Regions from separate parts of the Bradyrhizobium sp. USDA 4538 genome, predicted to be linked through region 3. Evidence: predicted binding sites of a transcription regulator. Region 3 holds the regulator's gene; each other region holds the start of a gene.
The links. The regulator HrcA, encoded in region 3, represses chaperone genes, less so after heat shock. The targets are predictions, from matches to a motif close to GTTAGCACTCNCNNNNNGNGAGTGCTAAC.
Positions count from the first base shown of each region.

Region 1: a site for HrcA is predicted at 4,027-4,055, ahead of J2R78_RS10725 (co-chaperone GroES). Genes of this name have one in related genera too.
Region 2: a site for HrcA is predicted at 3,196-3,224, ahead of groES (co-chaperone GroES). Genes of this name have one in related genera too.

Region 1 is NZ_JALJZE010000001.1:2,438,313-2,444,247, forward strand. Features, by position in the region: gene J2R78_RS10700 (potassium channel family protein) at 1-158, shown strand, start outside; gene J2R78_RS10705 (hypothetical protein) at 1,060-1,503, opposite strand; gene J2R78_RS10710 (hypothetical protein) at 2,148-2,627, shown strand; gene J2R78_RS10715 (hypothetical protein) at 2,817-3,095, shown strand; gene J2R78_RS10720 (hypothetical protein) at 3,313-3,831, opposite strand; gene J2R78_RS10725 (co-chaperone GroES) at 4,150-4,446, shown strand; gene groL (chaperonin GroEL) at 4,622-5,935, shown strand, end outside.
Region 2 is NZ_JALJZE010000001.1:1,386,556-1,392,490, reverse strand. Features, by position in the region: gene J2R78_RS05965 (LuxR family transcriptional regulator) at 479-1,285, opposite strand; gene J2R78_RS05960 (hypothetical protein) at 1,631-1,789, shown strand; gene groES (co-chaperone GroES) at 3,267-3,581, shown strand; gene groL (chaperonin GroEL) at 3,670-5,319, shown strand.
Region 3 is NZ_JALJZE010000001.1:3,757,261-3,763,195, forward strand. Features, by position in the region: gene hemW (radical SAM family heme chaperone HemW) at 1-520, opposite strand, end outside; gene rdgB (RdgB/HAM1 family non-canonical purine NTP pyrophosphatase) at 507-1,142, opposite strand; gene rph (ribonuclease PH) at 1,154-1,867, opposite strand; gene hrcA (heat-inducible transcriptional repressor HrcA) at 2,050-3,138, shown strand; gene grpE (nucleotide exchange factor GrpE) at 3,304-3,909, shown strand; gene J2R78_RS16920 (VOC family protein) at 3,958-4,383, opposite strand; gene J2R78_RS16925 (AraC family transcriptional regulator) at 4,452-5,306, opposite strand; gene pncA (bifunctional nicotinamidase/pyrazinamidase) at 5,329-5,935, opposite strand, start outside.

The DNA of each region.
Region 1 (5,935 bases), 1.3 Mb from region 3:
GCTTCGTCACGCTCACTTCTACCGGCTACGGGGACATCATCCCTGTGCACCCGCTAGCGCGCAGCCTGTGCAATGTCGAGAGCGTGATCGGCCAGCTTTACCCGGCCACGCTGCTGGCGAGGCTCGTTACGCTCGAACTGAGAGACCAGGGCTCATAAGGCTTGTATTTCACGCTGCGAACCCGGCTCGCGCTACTTCGGGCTTCGGGCGACCGAGCCTCGCTCCCTTGGCACAAACCGCCCTATCGCCTTCAAGTTTTCCGACGTAGATTAGGTGCCCGATGGAAGGGATCGTTCATGGCACCCGGGTGCTTAAAACCGAACCCGTCAGATCACGTCCTCTATGACGAGAAGAGCTTGCTGCGACATCGAGCCGCGGCACCTCCCATCGGCGCTGCAAAAGTCGGATCGGCTCGCCAACCACAACGCGCATTTCAATCGAGCAAATTGCCTCGTCAGCTCAGGCGTCGATGGGTCGAACCGTCGAGCGGTGACGTGGTGCTCCGCATCACTCTGGCCGCGAGCGCGCTCTGGCCGATCCTGCTGTTGACCGTCCTGTTGCTCGAAGCTCAGTAAGGCACGGCAGGCCCGACGGATTGTCGCCGCTGATTGTCATGGATGATTTAGAAGCGGCATTCGACCGGATGCACTACAGTACTGGCGCCCAGTCGCGACCTGAACGCCAGTAGAGTCGTTCATTCATACAAGGCGCAGACCCCTCCCTGCCAGCGCACGCATCTGCGAACGGCTCGGCGAGTTTGACGGACGGTCGTCCTTGCTACGCATACACCATTGATACGCGTCCGGCCCGGACCGCAGCCGACGGCCACCGGTATTGCCATTGTTTCCGTCTGGGGGAGCGGCGCGGGTGTCATGGCTTGCGCAGGTGCTCCAACACACAAAGCGAAGATAAAGACAGCAAACAAGCGGATCATTGTGTTCCTCCATTTAATCCTTTGAGGCACCACAGCTCCACTCCATAGCGATGGAAAGGCCCGGCCTTGACTTGCGTCAAGGCTCGCAGGCATGCGTCCCCTCACCGCAGGCATATGCTACTTGATCACCAGATGAAGTTGCCGAACCACCCATATCGCGGACGTCGCTCCGCAAAATGCGCATAAGGTGACGGCGCGTATCTCCTGGCATGGGCATACTTCCGAGGCGGCTTGGCTTCCCTCGCCTTGCGGCCCGACGATTTTGGCCGCTCGATTTCGGATTTCTGCATCTGGGCAAACGCTTCCCGCTCGCGAACGATCGGGGAAGGCCCGACAGTTTCGGCCGCGGCTGGAGCAGGAATTTCCGCGACCTGTTCAGGAACGATAGTCGGGAGACTGGTGTCGTAAACGACAAGGTCGGGCAGCTTTTCCATCGAACGGATGCGAATGGTCGGACGACTCGAGTCGGGCTGCTTTGCCAGTGGAGAATTGGGGATGGTGGCATCCAGAAGGAATAGCAGCGCGAGCAGCACTCCGCCGATATACAGGAAATACCGCGCCACTGGCATGGATCGCTCCATCCGCCATTGTGCACATCGCCAGGCTTCTTTGCCCAAGGGCACGCATCTGCGCTGAAGCATGGCTCAGCACCGCGTCAGGCGGCTACCGGCCGACGAGACCGCATTGACGTGCGCGTGGTCGACACCAGCGTCCCATTCAAGAACTTCAGGACCTTTGACATAGATCAACAGTATCGCGACAAGGATGAATCAGTCCGATCCTCCGTCTCGACAACATGCATCTTGTGCCAGCGTCGACGGTTGCAAATCCGCTGGCAGGTTTGTTGTCGCGGGTGCATATTACTGCGTGAGGGAAATTGTCATGCGTATGCCGGGAGCCAACATTGGGTGCCGGTTGCATGGGACTTCCGGAATCTGCGTGTGACCAACGTGCAGAGCCTCCTATTAAAAATTGGCAAGCAGTTCGTATCGCAATAGCAATCGCCGCAAGTGCAACAAGCGGCGCGTGGTGGAAGCGAGCGTTTGAGCTTGTGGTGAGGACAGCCAACCGCCGGTAAGCACAGCGCGAGGTCGTCTTTGAAGGTGCGACGATGAGCGCCGGGCTTCTTTCAATCGCGCTGATGGGCTGCGCCTTGCTACCGGATCACTGATTGGGGCGGAGCCACTGGAGTACTCAACACTGGAGATTGAACATGACGCAAAGAATTGTCCGAAATACTGCAATTGCGCTTTCGACTATCGCTTGTGCGACACTGTTCTCCATCACCTGGTCCGAGCGGGGCGGTCTTTCGGCGTCGGTCGAAAGTGCCCAGGCGCGTGTGGGCCGGCCGCTGACGCCCGTGAGCGTCGCCGGCGTCGCGCGTCGTCAGACCCGGCGCGCCGCGTACGGGTACGGGGTGGGCGCGGGTGTCGCCGCTACGGCAGCGGTCGCTGCGGCCGCCGCTACCGCGCCGGCCTATTCCGGCTGGGGCACAAACGATTGGACCAATTCGTATGCCGCCCAGACGGATCCCTACTTCGGCCAGCCCTACTATCCGGCACGAGCCTACCAGAGGATCAGTCCGTATTACGGATATGCCGGATGGACGGAGTACAAGGCAGCCAATGGTATCGGCTGCGAGCCCGGCACGATGACCAAGATGGCTGACGGCCGCATGTACGTCTGTCAGTGAAGCCGGCGCAACGGCAGCGCAAGAGGGCGGCTCCCTGAGCCGCCCTCTTTCACGATGAAGCAGATCAATCCCACGCGGCGACGGGTCGCGCGCGGCGTTGATCTACGTCAACATCGCCTCCCCCTTTTGCCACTGACGATACCTTGGGCCGCATCTGAAGCGGGCTCCATCACCTTCAGTTCACGTGCGATGAGGAGGATCACCATGCGTCGGACGAACATTTTTCCAACCAAGTCAGTGACGGTTGCGGGAATAGCGGCGAGCCTGATGTTGGGGTTTGCAGGCGCCGCTCTCAGTCCAGCACCGGCCAACGCCGTGATTTACTGCACGTATGTCGGTTATCCGGCAGGCTGCGTGGCGCGGGCAGGCGTTGTGCTCAGGCCTCGTCCGGTGGCGCGCGCTGCGGTCCGCCACAATGCGGGCGGCAATTTGAATGGCGGCGTCAATCGGGTTGGCGTGCGGCGATAAGGCCGTGTTTGCGGGTCTCCTTCCCTTCTCCCCTTGTGGGAGAAGGTGGCGCGGATGCAATCCGCGCCGGATATGGGGTTCTATCCGCTAGCCAGAAGAGGGGGTCACTCGCGGTGAGAGACCCCTCGCCCGGATTTCATCTGGCGATGCAATCCGGCCTCTCCCACAAGGGGAGAGGCGAACCGGCAAAGATCGGTGGAAAACTGATCGCCGGCCTTTACGCCCTCGGAGCGCAGCGGACGTAGACCATGTTGCCGTAGCGGACCCCGGCATCCTTGTCGACGAAGCGGGTGATCATGACGCGGCCGTCGAACGAGACGATCTCGCGGTCCTGCTCGCCGGGCACAGGTCCAGGCGGGCCGATATAGTTCTTGCCACTCGGGGAACCCTTCAGCCGCAGTTCCTGCGGGGTGGCCTGGTCGGCCAGATGCATGATGACGCCGCCGTTCTGGCCGGCGCCGATCACGTAAGGCTGCTTGCACTGGCCGCGCGCGGCGGCCTCGGTGCGGGCGCGATCGGCGGGATTCTGGAACGAGGCGAGACCCCAGCGGCCGACGATCTCGTCGGCACGGATGCTTGCAGGCATTTCGGGGGCGACCCCCGGCTCGGCTGGCGCCGGCTCAGGGTTCGACGACAACGACGGCAGGCTCATGCTGCCGCACGCCCCCAAGAGTGTCGTCAGCGCCGAAACAGCCGCGAACCGTGCGACCAATCGCGCGTTGAATGACCTGATCATATGCATCCCCCGACTATGTCCCGGCCGCACCCGTCCTGCAGCCAAGCGTAAAACTTAAGACGGAGCAATGACGTCTGACAAAATTACGTCATCGCTACGATTTGGTTTCTGGTCCACCATCCTATATTGGCCTCACCAAGGCCTTAACCCGTTTGCTTGACAGAAACTGCGCCAAGCCATATTTCCCGGCCCACAATTAGCACTCTCGCACCACGATTGCTAAGAGCGTCGGGCGTCCTGCCCAGCGCCGACCGGGCCGGCATCCAACGCCGGTCCCGATGAACCGGACCTGAAACCGAGCCTCCAAGAGGGAACGTCATGGCTAAATCCACCTTCCGCCCCCTGCACGACCGCGTCGTGGTCAAGCGTATCGATGCCGAGGAGAAATCCAAGGGCGGCATCATCATTCCGGACTCGGCCAAGGAGAAGCCGTCCCAGGGCGAGATCGTCGCCGTCGGCCCGGGTGGCCGCGACGAGGCCGGCAAGCTGATCCCGATCGACCTCAAGGTCGGCGACCGCGTGCTGTTCGGCAAATGGTCGGGCACCGAGGTCAAGCTCGACAACCAGGAGCTCCTGATCATGAAGGAGTCCGACATCATGGGCGTGCTGGCGTAAGCGCCATTCAACTGCGCGGCCGCACCACTCGCATCGTCATACCCGGACTTGATCCGGGCATCCATCACACTTCCGAAGAGTTCTTACCAAGGCGATGGATCGCCGGGTCAAGCCCGGCGATGACGAGCGCGGAAACGGCAAGCGCGTCTCTCAAAACTGACAGGAGTTCAAATCAATGGCTGCCAAGGACGTAAAATTCGCCGGAGATGCCCGCGACCGCATGCTGCGCGGTGTCGACGTGCTCGCCAACGCCGTGAAGGTGACGCTCGGCCCCAAGGGCCGCAACGTCGTCATCGAGAAGAGCTTCGGCGCTCCCCGCATCACCAAGGACGGCGTCACCGTCGCCAAGGAGATCGAGCTCGACGACAAGTTCGAGAACATGGGCGCGCAGATGCTGCGCGAGGTCGCTTCCAAGACCAACGACACCGCCGGTGACGGCACCACCACCGCGACCGTGCTGGCGCAGGCCATCGTCCGCGAGGGCGCCAAGTCGGTCGCCGCCGGCATGAACCCGATGGACCTCAAGCGCGGCATCGACACGGCAGTATCGGCCGTGATCAAGGACATCGAGAAGCGCGCCAAGCCGGTCGCCTCCTCGTCCGAAGTCGCCCAGGTCGGCACCATCTCGGCCAATGGCGATGCCGCGATCGGCAAGATGATCGCGCAGGCAATGCAGAAGGTCGGCAACGAGGGCGTGATCACCGTCGAGGAGAACAAGTCGCTCGAGACCGAGGTCGACATCGTCGAGGGCATGAAGTTCGACCGCGGCTACCTCAGCCCCTACTTCATCACCAACGCCGAGAAGATGACCGCCGAGCTCGAGGATGCCTACATCCTGCTGCACGAGAAGAAGCTGTCCGGTCTGCAGTCCATGCTGCCGGTGCTGGAGGCCGTGGTGCAGTCGGGCCGTCCGCTCTTGATCCTCGCCGAGGACGTCGAGGGTGAGGCGCTGGCGACCCTGGTCGTCAACCGCCTGCGCGGCGGGCTCAAGGTCGCCGCCGTCAAGGCGCCGGGCTTCGGCGATCGCCGCAAGGCGATGCTGGAGGACATCGCGATCCTGACCGGCGGTCAGCTGATCTCCGACGACCTCGGCATGAAGCTCGAGAACGTCACGGTGAACATGCTCGGCCGCGCCGGCAAGATCGTGATCGACAAGGAGAACACCACGATCGTCAAGGGCGCCGGCAAGAAGAAGGACATCGACGCCCGCGTTGGCCAGATCAAGGCGCAGATCGAGGAGACCACCTCGGACTACGACCGCGAGAAGCTGCAGGAGCGCCTCGCCAAGCTCGCCGGCGGCGTTGCGGTGATCAAGGTCGGCGGCGCGACCGAGGTCGAGGTCAAGGAGAAGAAGGACCGTGTCGAGGACGCGCTGAACGCGACCCGCGCCGCGGTGCAGGAAGGCATCGTGCCGGGCGGCGGCGTGGCGCTGCTGCGCGCCAAGAAGGCGGTCGGCCGGCTCACCAACCCGAATGCCGACGTCCAGGCC
Region 2 (5,935 bases), 2.4 Mb from region 3:
TGTTGGGAACGGAGGTGATCTCGCAAGTCACTTGGCGTTCGTAGCTGGATGGCGCTGTCGCAGCTCCGACGCGCGTCGGTATTCTTTCGTCCGGAGCAGCGAGCTAGGTGTTTAGTCCCGGCGTTTCCCGGAGCGGCTTGAGTCTGAACCGTTCTGAGAAGAGTCCCGCATTGCAGAGTGTTAGACCCTTCAGGGTTTTCAGCCGCCCCTCGGCACTGCGCTTAAACTTGTCGTGTTTTCCGTGAGGCCACATGTTCTATTCGCGAGGTGCCTCGCGCGCCAAGCTTTTCAAACAGAGGTCGAAGCGATGATGAAGTAAACACAAGCGGAGCTCGCGTTTGCGCAAGAAATTGTTATCAATTTCTTATCATGCAGAGGAAATCCGGTCGAAGGGGCTGTCCTTACGTGCGGGGCCAAGGCAGCTATTTATTATGGCGGAGCATCTTAGCCGGTCGGTGAGTCACTCCATTAGACGAATTCAGAGAAGATTGAGTTGATCAGCCGTAAAGGCCGCTTGGGTCCGTCTGCTCGCCCCCAGTTTTCGCATAGCGTTTTTGATATGAAAATTGACGGTATTCTCGCTGATTTCTAGGATTTTCCCGATTGCCCATGACGATTTGCCCTCTTTCACCCAGCGCAGACAGGTGATCTCGCGTTGTGAAAGTGCAACCCGTTTGTCACCGCCGCTGCTAGAGGGGCGAGCAATCTCGCGATAGGCGATGTGAAAGTGCCAGGCTAGTGTGTTTAGATGGCCGATGCGATCCTGAGGATCAGCGTCATCGAAGGGTGATGCGAAGGACGCAACCGATACTTGCCCCAATGGACCAAATAGTGGCACGCTCATCCCATGCTTCAGGCCTGCGTCCCTCGCCTCGTCGAGTACGCGTTTCTCGTCGGGCTGAAGTTGATAGTGATCAGCGAGACGATCCCAAAGGAACGGTCGCGAAAGCGTCGGTGTTCGCCGGACCACCGGATCGATCATATGGTATTTGCGTTTGAAATATCGGTCGCACCACTCGGGTGGCCACTTCACAGCCACTGTGGGCGGTGGACACTCGCTAAGCTGGAGCGGCGCGTCGAAATTAAGCGTCCCGTAGGCAACTTCACTGAATCCCTCCTTCGTGGCAAAGTTTACCAGGAGATCGAACAGCGCTTTGAGCGAATGCGTCTGGCTTGCGCATTCGGTGAAACTAAAAAGATCCACGATCGTAGCCTTGCAGGCCCATTCAGGACTATCAATGTGTGGAGTGACGCTTGTTTCACGGCGAGTTAAATTCCGTTCCATGGCCTGCACTCTTACCTTTTGTCTTCATGAGAGCTTAGGGACGCCCACGTCGCTTTGCGTCACGCTGATCCCGGAGTTTGTTATCCTTCTCCAAGCTGTGCCGGCACAATCGTGCCGTCAAAGAGCGGAGCTTCTGTTCCTGTCCTTCGTGGAGATGCTGAACGTGCGGTTCGGGATTCAGTTGAGAGAGAGCGCTGGTGAACCAGGCGGTGCGCCGCTCGGCCCATACGGTGCTGACATCAATCCTCTACTTGCCGCCGAACCCAACAGCAGCGTCATTCTTCTTACTCCCCTTGCGAGTGGGACCGTGAGCGATTCGCTGATGCTGCTTTCTTGGATGGTCTCATGGATGCGGCCGTCGAGCAGCACGGTGACCGTTTCATGATGGCGGACGCCTGCGCAGGTGCGTTGGAGACGTCCAGCGCACATGAAGAACCCATGACGCAGATGATCCCCGCGCTGAAGGTGCAACTGGAGATACGCACAGTAGCGAGAGCTGCTTGATCCAGAGGATACTTTGCATGCGCATCTCCGAAGGGGAGAGATCGTGAATCTAACACAGCAACTGTCGTGCCAACTGCAGAGCTAGAAAAAAGCGAGCTGGAAACAATGGCTTCCGGGCAAGTCGGGCCCGGAGAATCGCGAACGCATTGCGGTAATGGTGACATCCGAGGAAAACGCGACGCACCATTTGCGTAAGCCCAGGCACAAGTTGGCCCAAACCACGAAGAGGGTAGCTTGCGGCCCTCGCCCTCTCTTCCAACCGGTCGGAAAAAGGAAGCGTTCCCCTCTCACAGCCCGGTCAAGTGCGAATACTGCCAATTGAAGAGCCGATCGTGGTAGACCGTCTTTCCGCTTCTTCCGGTGAAATGGCCGATTCTACTCTGCGCGCACGAGAGTTGCTCGGGCCTACCGAGCCGTTTCTCCGCGAAGGGACCCATTTTGGCAAGATTTGTGTGACCTTCTGATCGACAGTAGGTCGTTGAATCGTAGGACTGTCGTTGAGGCGGCTCAGCACATTCGCTTGTAATCTGCACGTATCCTCGCCACGAATGGTTCCTCTCCGCATAGTAGTGCCGACGAGCCGGAGGGCGCGTCCGGCTGAGATCGGCCATGCAGGTTTTGCTCGCTCGCGCCCCTCGGGCGGCCGTAAGCCTGCCAGGTTGAACCTTTGAAAGCATGGCTCCTGCGGGGCCAAACTCGATGCAGCTACAATCTGGCAAATCACTTCAGCGGTCCATGCCGCCGCCGGGTCTTGGCAAGACTAAGAGTTTTCGTTCGTCGAGTGCGACACAATGGCAGCTCTCTAGGAATTGCCCGCCGCGCCTTTCTCAGGACTTGCTCTGGTCGACCGATGGGTGAGCAATGGTCCGGGGTTCGATGTCCGCTGACATAGACTCGACTATCTCGATGACGCGTCGACGCGTCGGCAGAAGTTCAGAGCGCACGAAAGGCTGTTAAGAGACGAAAGGCCTGTGCGACCTCGTCAGAGCTGTTCTTAGGCGACAAGGGGGCTCCATACGCGAGTAAAGCTTAAAATCGCCCGATCCCCAATGCAAACAGAGAGTTAATCGTAATAATGCGGACAGGACAGGGATGCGAGGGCAGCCGCGGGAAATGTGAGTTTGCGTCACTCGGTGGCCAAGCAGGAATCTGATCACGTCGCGAGGCTCCGGAAGGTAAGGCGCCGCATCCTTCACCGCGAGCACGACTGGAGAAGGGGTGGGCGGCGGCAGATCGATGCGCGAAGGCTGGAGCTCCGTCTCGCGGGAGCCGGCTGCCGACATCCGTCGAATATTCGAAGCCGACGCGCGCCATGTACTGGGTCGCATTCGACGTGAGCTGCCTATTTTTTCTGCCAGAGTCCCTTGCTCCCGCAAAAATCCTATCCTATCTCAGCTCGGCCCGAAACTAGCACTCATGGGCATCGATTGCTAACATCTGAAAATCTCTAGCTCGTGCAAACGCTTAGGAGGACTGCATGAAATTCCGTCCGCTTCACGACCGCGTCGTGGTCAAGCGCATCGACGCTGAAGAGAAGACTGCTGGCGGCATCATCATTCCGGACAGTGCCAAGGAAAAGCCCTCGCAAGGCGAAGTCATCGCCGTCGGCCCCGGCGGCCGCGACGAGAGCGGCAAACTGACCCCGATCGACGTCAAGGTCGGCGACCGCGTCCTGTTCGGCAAGTGGTCGGGCACCGAGGTCAAGATCGACGGCGAAGACCTGCTGATCATGAAGGAAAGCGACATCATGGGCGTGCTCGACGTCCCCGCTTCCAAGAAGAAGGCCGCCTAACCAACCGCTCGCACCGCTCACCCCTGAGGAGCGCCTGCCGGGCGCCTCGCCAAGGGGGAGACCGATCTAAACACTCAGGGAAACCAATATGTCAGCCAAAGAAGTCAAATTCGGCGTCGACGCCCGCGACCGCATGCTGCGCGGCGTCGACATCCTCGCCAACGCCGTGAAGGTCACCCTCGGTCCGAAGGGCCGCAACGTCGTGCTCGAGAAGTCGTTCGGCGCCCCCCGCATCACCAAGGACGGCGTCACCGTCGCCAAGGAGATCGAGCTCGACGACAAGTTCGAGAACATGGGCGCCCAGATGGTGCGCGAAGTCGCCTCCAAGTCCGCTGACGCGGCCGGCGACGGCACCACCACCGCCACCGTGCTGGCGGCTGCGATCGTCCGCGAGGGCGCCAAGTCGGTCGCCGCCGGCATGAACCCGATGGACCTGAAGCGCGGTATCGACCTCGCGGTCGAAGCCGTCGTTGCGGACCTCCAGAAGAACTCGAAGAAGGTCACCTCGAACGAGGAGATCGCCCAGGTCGGTACCATTTCGGCCAACGGCGATGCCGAGATCGGCAAGTTCCTCGCCGACGCCATGAAGAAGGTCGGCAATGAGGGCGTGATCACGGTCGAGGAAGCCAAGTCGCTCGCGACCGAACTCGACGTCGTCGAGGGCATGCAGTTCGACCGCGGCTACATCTCGCCCTACTTCGTCACCAACGCCGACAAGATGCGCGTTGAGATGGACGACGCCTACATCCTCATCAACGAGAAGAAGCTCTCCTCGCTGAACGAGCTGCTGCCGCTGCTGGAGGCCGTGGTGCAGACCGGCAAGCCGCTGGTGATCGTCGCCGAGGACGTCGAAGGCGAAGCCCTCGCCACCCTCGTCGTCAACCGCCTGCGTGGCGGCCTGAAGGTCGCGGCCGTCAAGGCTCCGGGCTTCGGCGATCGCCGCAAGGCCATGCTGCAGGACATCGCGATCCTGACCGGCGGCCAGGCCATCTCGGAAGACCTCGGCATCAAGCTCGAGAACGTCACGCTCAACATGCTCGGTCGCGCCAAGAAGGTGATGATCGACAAGGAGAACACCACGATCGTCAACGGCGCCGGCAAGAAGGCCGACATCGAGGCGCGCGTTGCCCAGATCAAGGCGCAGATCGAGGAGACCACCTCGGACTACGACCGTGAGAAGCTCCAGGAGCGTCTCGCCAAGCTCGCGGGCGGCGTCGCGGTGATCCGAGTCGGCGGCGCGACCGAAGTCGAGGTGAAGGAGCGCAAGGATCGCGTTGATGACGCGATGCACGCGACCCGTGCGGCTGTCGAAGAAGGCATCGTCCCAGGCGGCGGCGTCGCTCTGCTCCGTGCCGCCGAGCAGCTCAAGGGCCTGCGCACCAAGAACGACGACCAGAAGACCGGCGTCGAAATCGTGCGCAAGGCGCTGTCGGCTCCCGCTCGCCAGATCGCGATCAACGCCGGTGAAGACGGTTCGGTGATCGTCGGCAAGATCCTCGAGAAGGAACAGTACGCCTACGGCTTCGACTCGCAGACCGGCGAGTACGGCAACCTGGTGTCCAAGGGCATCATCGACCCGACCAAGGTCGTGCGCACCGCCATCCAGAACGCCTCCTCCGTGGCGGCGCTGCTGATCACTACCGAGGCCATGGTCGCCGAGCTGCCGAAGAAAGCCGCAGCCGGCCCGGCCATGCCCCCGGGCGGCGGCATGGGCGGCATGGGAGGCATGGACTTCTGATCCAGCCGCATCGAACAATACGAGAATTACAGAGCCCCGGCACCAATGCCGGGGTTTTTTCTTGGTGTGCCGAGCATGTTCGACAGCTTGGAGGTGGAAGTCCTTTACCCAGCCTGATGGCGGCGAAGGGTTAGCGAAGCGCAAGGGCGTCATCGCGAGGTGGGGTCTGAAGGAAGCGTGGAGCAAACCTGCGGCCCGATGGACAAAAACCGGATAACGAGGCCTACCCAACCGGACGAGCGAGCCAATGATCGCAAAGTCCACAGTCATCAAGGGTTGGGGTGGTAAATCCGGCGGGCGTGCAGGGAAGGCGGTCGAACTTACCTCGGGAGATCTTCGGCGTGTCCGGGCGACCGGACTGAGCGGGCCGCAAGGTCCGTGATCGCGACGGAGAAGTCAGCAGACGGCATAGTAGGCGGAACGAGTTTCGCTGAAGGCCCGAACGCTGGAAAGACGTTTGGATGTGGAAGCCTCGAGCCGGCCATGCGGCTGAAATCCAGGTCACTGGCCTTTGGAGCGGCGGGAAAGGGTGAAGCCCGGACGGCGCCGCTCAAAGGGGCCGAAGCCGACACGACGGAGACCACTATCTGAGCCTCTGGCGCGGACGCAAAACAAA
Region 3 (5,935 bases):
GCGTCTGGTCCGGGCGGGCATAGATCAGATCGAACGAGTAACGGTCGAACGCAGAGCGCGCGATCGCGACCGCGTCGAGCGCCTCGCGCGCGGTGTGCAGGCGGCCTAGCGCTTTCAGCGAGGCGTCATCGAGCGCCTGCACGCCGAGCGAGACGCGGTTGACGCCGGCTGCGCGATACCCGCGAAAGCGCGTCGCCTCGACGCTGGTCGGATTGGCCTCGAGCGTGACCTCGACATCGCGCGAGACCTGCCAGTGCTTGCCGATGGCATCGAGCACGGCGCCGACGGTCTGTGGCTGCATCAAGGACGGCGTGCCGCCGCCGAGGAAGATCGAGGACACCTGCCGCCCCGGCACGCGCGCGGCCGTCGTCTCGATCTCGCGGGCGAACGCGCGCACGAAACGCTCCTCGTCGACCGGCGCATGCCGCACATGGCTGTTGAAATCACAATACGGGCATTTCGACAGGCAGAACGGCCAGTGCACGTAGACGCCGAAGGCTTCTCGGTCAGCGTGGCTCAAGGCAGATCTCCGCGAGCTTCACGAAGGCGCGGGCGCGATGCGACAGGCCGAGCCCGAGCGGCGGCAGGCCGTGCTTCTCGATGCTGGTCATCTCGCCGAAGGTCCGCGTGTAGCCGTCGGGCAGGAAGGCCGGATCGTAGCCAAAGCCGGCAGTGCCACGCGGCGGCCAGACCAGGGTTCCATCGGCGCGGGCCTCGACCTCCTCGAGATGATCGTCGGGCCAGGCCACGCACAACGCCGACACGAAGTGCGCCTTGCGCCGGTCCGGTGCGGTGGCGCCGCGTTCCTGCAGCAGCCGCTCGATCCGCGTCATCGCCGCCATGAAGTCCTTGCCCTCGCCGGCCCAGCGCGCCGAGTAGATCCCGGGCGCTCCGTCGAGCGCATCGACCACGAGGCCGGAATCGTCGGCGAAGGCGGGCAGTCCGGTCGCCTTCGCTGCCGCAATCGCCTTGATCGCCGCGTTGGCGCGAAAATTGTCTCCGGTCTCCTCGGGCTCGGCGAGGTCGAGCTCGCCGGCCGACACCACCTCGACGCCGTGCGGCGCCAGCAATTCCCGCATCTCGGCAAGCTTGCCGGGATTATGGGTGGCGATGACGAGCCTTCCGGTGATTCGGCGGTGCATGACCAATCTGACTACGCCACCGCGATCTTTTGCAAGTCGACCAGACGCGCGACACCTTTGCGCGCCAGCGCCATCAGCGCCAGGAATTCACCTTCCGAGAACGGCGTCTTCTCGGCGGTGCCCTGCACCTCGATGATCCGGCCGTCGCCGGTCATGACGAAATTGGCGTCGGTGTCGGCTTCGGAATCCTCGGCATAATCGAGATCGAGCACCGGCGTGCCCTGGTAGATGCCGCAGGAGATCGCCGCCACATTGTCGCGCAACACATTGGTCTTCAGCATGTTGCGGGTCTTCATCCAGTTGATGCAGTCGGCCAGCGCCACCCAGGCACCGGTGATGGAGGCGGTGCGGGTGCCGCCGTCGGCCTGGATGACGTCGCAATCGACCGTGATCTGGCGCTCGCCGAGCGCCTCGAGATCGACCGCCGCGCGCAGCGAGCGGCCGATCAGCCGCTGAATCTCGACCGTGCGGCCGCCCTGCTTGCCGGCCGAGGCCTCGCGGCGGGTGCGTTCCAGGGTGGCACGCGGCAGCATGCCGTATTCGGCGGTGACCCAGCCGCGGCCCTGGCCCTTCAGCCACGGCGGCAATCGCTCTTCCAGCGTGGCGGTCACCAGCACATGGGTGTCGCCGAACTTCACCATGCAGGAACCCTCGGCATATTTGACGACGCCGCGTTCCAGCGACACGGGACGCAGTTCATCGGGTGCACGGCGGCTTGGCCGCATGAAATCCTCCAGAAATCCGAGAAAATTGGCTGGCCGTGCTTGTAGGAGCGGGAAGGGGCAGCGGCAAGGGTTTTGGCGAGGGTTTTCGGCCCCGGTATGGTCCGGTACGAGGGGGCAGAATGCATGCTTGTCATCGGCCTCCCGGATCGACAAATTATGCAGTAATTGTGAGGGACTGGAGTGTGACTCACCACGATCCGATTGGCCTGATCGCGCCGCATGCCGGGCTCGCCCAGCTCAACGAGCGTTCGCGCGACATTTTTCGTCAAATCGTCGAAAGCTATCTCGCGACCGGCGAGCCGGTCGGTTCGCGCAACATCTCGCGCCTGATTGCATTACCGCTGTCGCCGGCCTCGGTCCGCAATGTGATGTCGGATCTCGAGCAGCTCGGCCTGATCTATGCGCCGCATACCTCCGCCGGCCGGTTACCGACCGAACTCGGGCTGCGCTTCTTCGTCGATGCGCTGATGCAGGTCGGCGACCTCACCGAGGCCGAGCGTCAGTCGATCCAGACCCAGCTTGCTGCCGTCGGCCGCGCGCAATCCGTCGAGGCCGCGCTTGGCGAAGCCTTGACGCGGCTGTCGGGACTGACCCGCGCCGCGGCGGTGGTGCTGACGCAAAAGTCGAATGCGCGGCTGAAGCATATCGAGTTCGTCCGGCTGGAGCCGGAGAAGGCGCTGGTCGTGCTGGTCGGCGAAGACGGCCAGGTCGAAAACCGCGTCCTGGCGCTGCCGCCGGGTGTTCCATCCTCGGCCCTGACCGAAGCGACCAACTTCCTCAATGCGCGGATCCGCGGCCGCACGCTGGCCGAAGCGCGGCTCGAGCTCGAGACGGCATTGACGCAAAACCGCGCCGAGCTCGATCAGCTCACCCAAAAGGTGGTCGCGGCGGGCATCGCAAGCTGGTCCGGCGGCGAGAACGAGGACCGCCAGCTGATCGTGCGCGGTCACGCCAATCTGCTCGAGGATCTGCATGCGCTCGACGATCTCGAGCGCATCAAGTCGCTGTTCGACGATCTCGAAACCAAGCGCGGCGTGATCGATCTGCTCGGCCGCGCCGAACGCGGCGAGGGCGTGCGGATCTTCATCGGCTCGGAGAACAAGCTGTTCTCGCTGTCGGGTTCCTCCACCATCATCGCGCCCTACGGCGACGCCCAGGGGCGGATCGTGGGCGTCCTCGGCGTGATCGGACCGACGCGGCTGAACTATGCGCGGGTGATCCCGACCGTCGATTATGCCGCGCGCATCGTCAGCAAGATGCTGGGCGGCTGACCGGAGGGCGATTTCGCTTTCATTTGACGGGTTTTCTTCACCCAAGCCGGAGATTCCTGTTCCCGAGACCGGTATGTTGCGCTTGATTTTCGCCGGCCAAAGCACGATATCCCGGCAAGCAATCCCCAAGATTTGAACCGACGCGAGTTTTCGAGAAGGCAAGCCATGACCGATCCGAACCGGGCCAATGACAACACCGAGAATTCGGCGCCGACGGGTGAGCCCGTGGTCTCGAAGCCGTACATCATGCCTGACGAGCCCGAGGCCGGATCGGCGGAGGCGCTGACCAAGGAACTCGCCGAGGCGCGCGACCGGACGCTGCGCACCCTGGCCGAGATGGAGAATCTCCGCCAGCGCACCCGCCGCGAGGTCGCCGACGCCAAGACCTACGGCATCACCGGCTTTGCCCGCGACGTGCTCGATATCGCGGACAACCTGCAGCGCGCGCTCGATGCGGTGCCGGCCGAGACCAAGGAAGCCGCCGATCCCGGCCTGAAGGCGCTGATCGAAGGCGTCGAGCTGACCGAACGTTCGCTGCTCAACGCGCTGGAGAAGAACGGCGTCAAGAAGTTCGACCCGATCGGCGAGAAGTTCGATCCGAACTTCCAGCAGGCGATGTTCGAGGTGCCAGATCCGTCGGTGCCGTCGGGCACCGTGGTGCAGGTCGTGCAGGCCGGTTACATGATCGGCGAGCGCATCCTGCGTCCGGCGCTGGTCGGCGTCTCCAAGGGCGGCGCCAAGGCCGCCCCGACCGCCGACATCACCGCCTGATCCGTCCGATCCCGGCTGCCCCTTTGCGAGTTCGCGGATTGCGCGGGCTCACGGTCGCGGCTTCTCGTGTGCCTTCGGCCAATAGGTGCCGAAGCTCCAGAGATTTCCCTCCGGATCGCGGCAGGCGAAGTCGCGGCTGCCATAGTCGGTATCGCGCAGTTCCATCTCGATCTTGGCGCCGGCAGCCTTGACCTTCGCGTGCAGCGCGTCGGGATCGCCGACGGCGATATAGATCGAGTCGGTGCGGCGGTGGTCGAGGTCGCCGACCAGCTTGCCATAGGCGTCGTCACGGCTCTGACCCAGCATCAGCATCGAGGAACCATAGGCGAGCTCGGCGTGATGGATCACGCCACCGTCGCGGTAGACGACGTGTTCGGTGAACCCAAGCACCGTCGTGAGCCAATTGGTCATCGCCTCGGCGTCCTTGCAGCGCAGGGTCGGGTAGATGCGGGGCGGTTCGATGTCGTGCGTCATGGTCGCTCACCTCCTTGGCTGACGGCGCCATCCTGCACGAGGCAACGCGGCGTCGGCTTGAAGGTTTGTTACCAGTCCGGCAGCCCATTGTCGGAATGGACCAGCCGGCGGTCGGTCAGCGCCTGGCGGCGCGCCCAGGCGGTTGGCGGTTCGCCTGCGAATTCGACGAACTCGCGGGCGAGATGGGCCTGGTCGGCATAGCCGCTTTCCGCCGCGATCCCCGCCCAGCCGAGCGCGGCGCCGCTTTGTGCCAGGCTGCTCGCTCGGTGAAACCGCATCATGCGCGCCAGCGATTTGGGGGCGAGGCCGAGCTCGGACCGAAACCGGCCGGCAAGATGCTTGCGGCTCCAGCCGATCTCGTCGGCCAATGCCGTGATGCTGATGGCGCCGGCCGAACGCGCCAGTTTTCGATAGGCGAACGCGATTTCGGGAGACGGCATGTGGCCGGCGCGGCGCAGCACGAACGCCTCGATCAGGTCGAAGCGGCGCTGCCAGCACGTCACGGCGCCGAGCTGTTCGCGCAGACGACGGCCATCATGGCCGAGCACATCGTCGATATCGACCATGCGCCCGACCAGGTCGGTCACGGCGCCGCCGAAGAAGCCGTAGGCGCCGAGCGGGGTGAAATCGACCTGCACGCAGGCAGCGTGGCCGTCGGACTCGATGTAGACAGGCCCGGCATGCAGGCCGGCGGCGAAGCTGAGCTGACGGTCGGCCGCATCGGGCTCGCGCGACAGCGCGATCAGGAACGGCGAGCCGAAACTGATGATCAGCGGGACGATCAGCGGCGCGGTCTGCCGCTGCGCGAACCGGCCCGTTGCGGTCTCGCGATAACCGGTGATCCGGACGATCAGGCCGGCCATGCGCGGCGACGGCAGGCGCTGCGCGAGATCGAATGCATGAGGTGACGCAGGCTCGGCCATGCGAATCTCGCGAGGCTGCGTCTTACGCGATATCCGAGGACTGGATGCGCTTGACGCCGGCCTTGGCCATGTCGTCCCAGGCCTTGGCGAGCGATCCCTGGGTGTCGATGCCGCGGCAGGCATCTTCCACCACATAGGTCTCGAAGCCGGCCTTGCGCGCATCGAGCGCGGTCCATGCCACGCAGAAATCGGTGGCGAGCCCGGCCACGAAAACCCGCTCGACGTTGCGCGCCTTCAGATAGGCGGCGAGCCCGGTGGTGGTCTTGCCGTCGGCCTCGGTGAAGGCGGAGTAGCTGTCGACGTCCTTGTGAAAACCCTTGCGGATGATCAGCTCGGCCTGCGGGATCGCGAGTTCCTTCGACAGCGAGGCGCTGTCGGTACCCTGGACGCAGTGGTCGGGCCACAGCACCTGCTTGCCATAGGCAAGGTCGACGATCTCGAACGGCTTCTTGCCGGAATGGGTCGAGGCAAAGGAGATGTGTCCGGGCGTATGCCAGTCCTGCGTCATCACCACATTGGCAAAGCTCTTGGCGATCTTGTTGATCACCGGCACCACCTGCTCGCCGTCCTTCACGGCGAGGCTGCCGCCGGGCAGGAAGCAGTTCTGGACGTCGATCACGAGCAGCGCG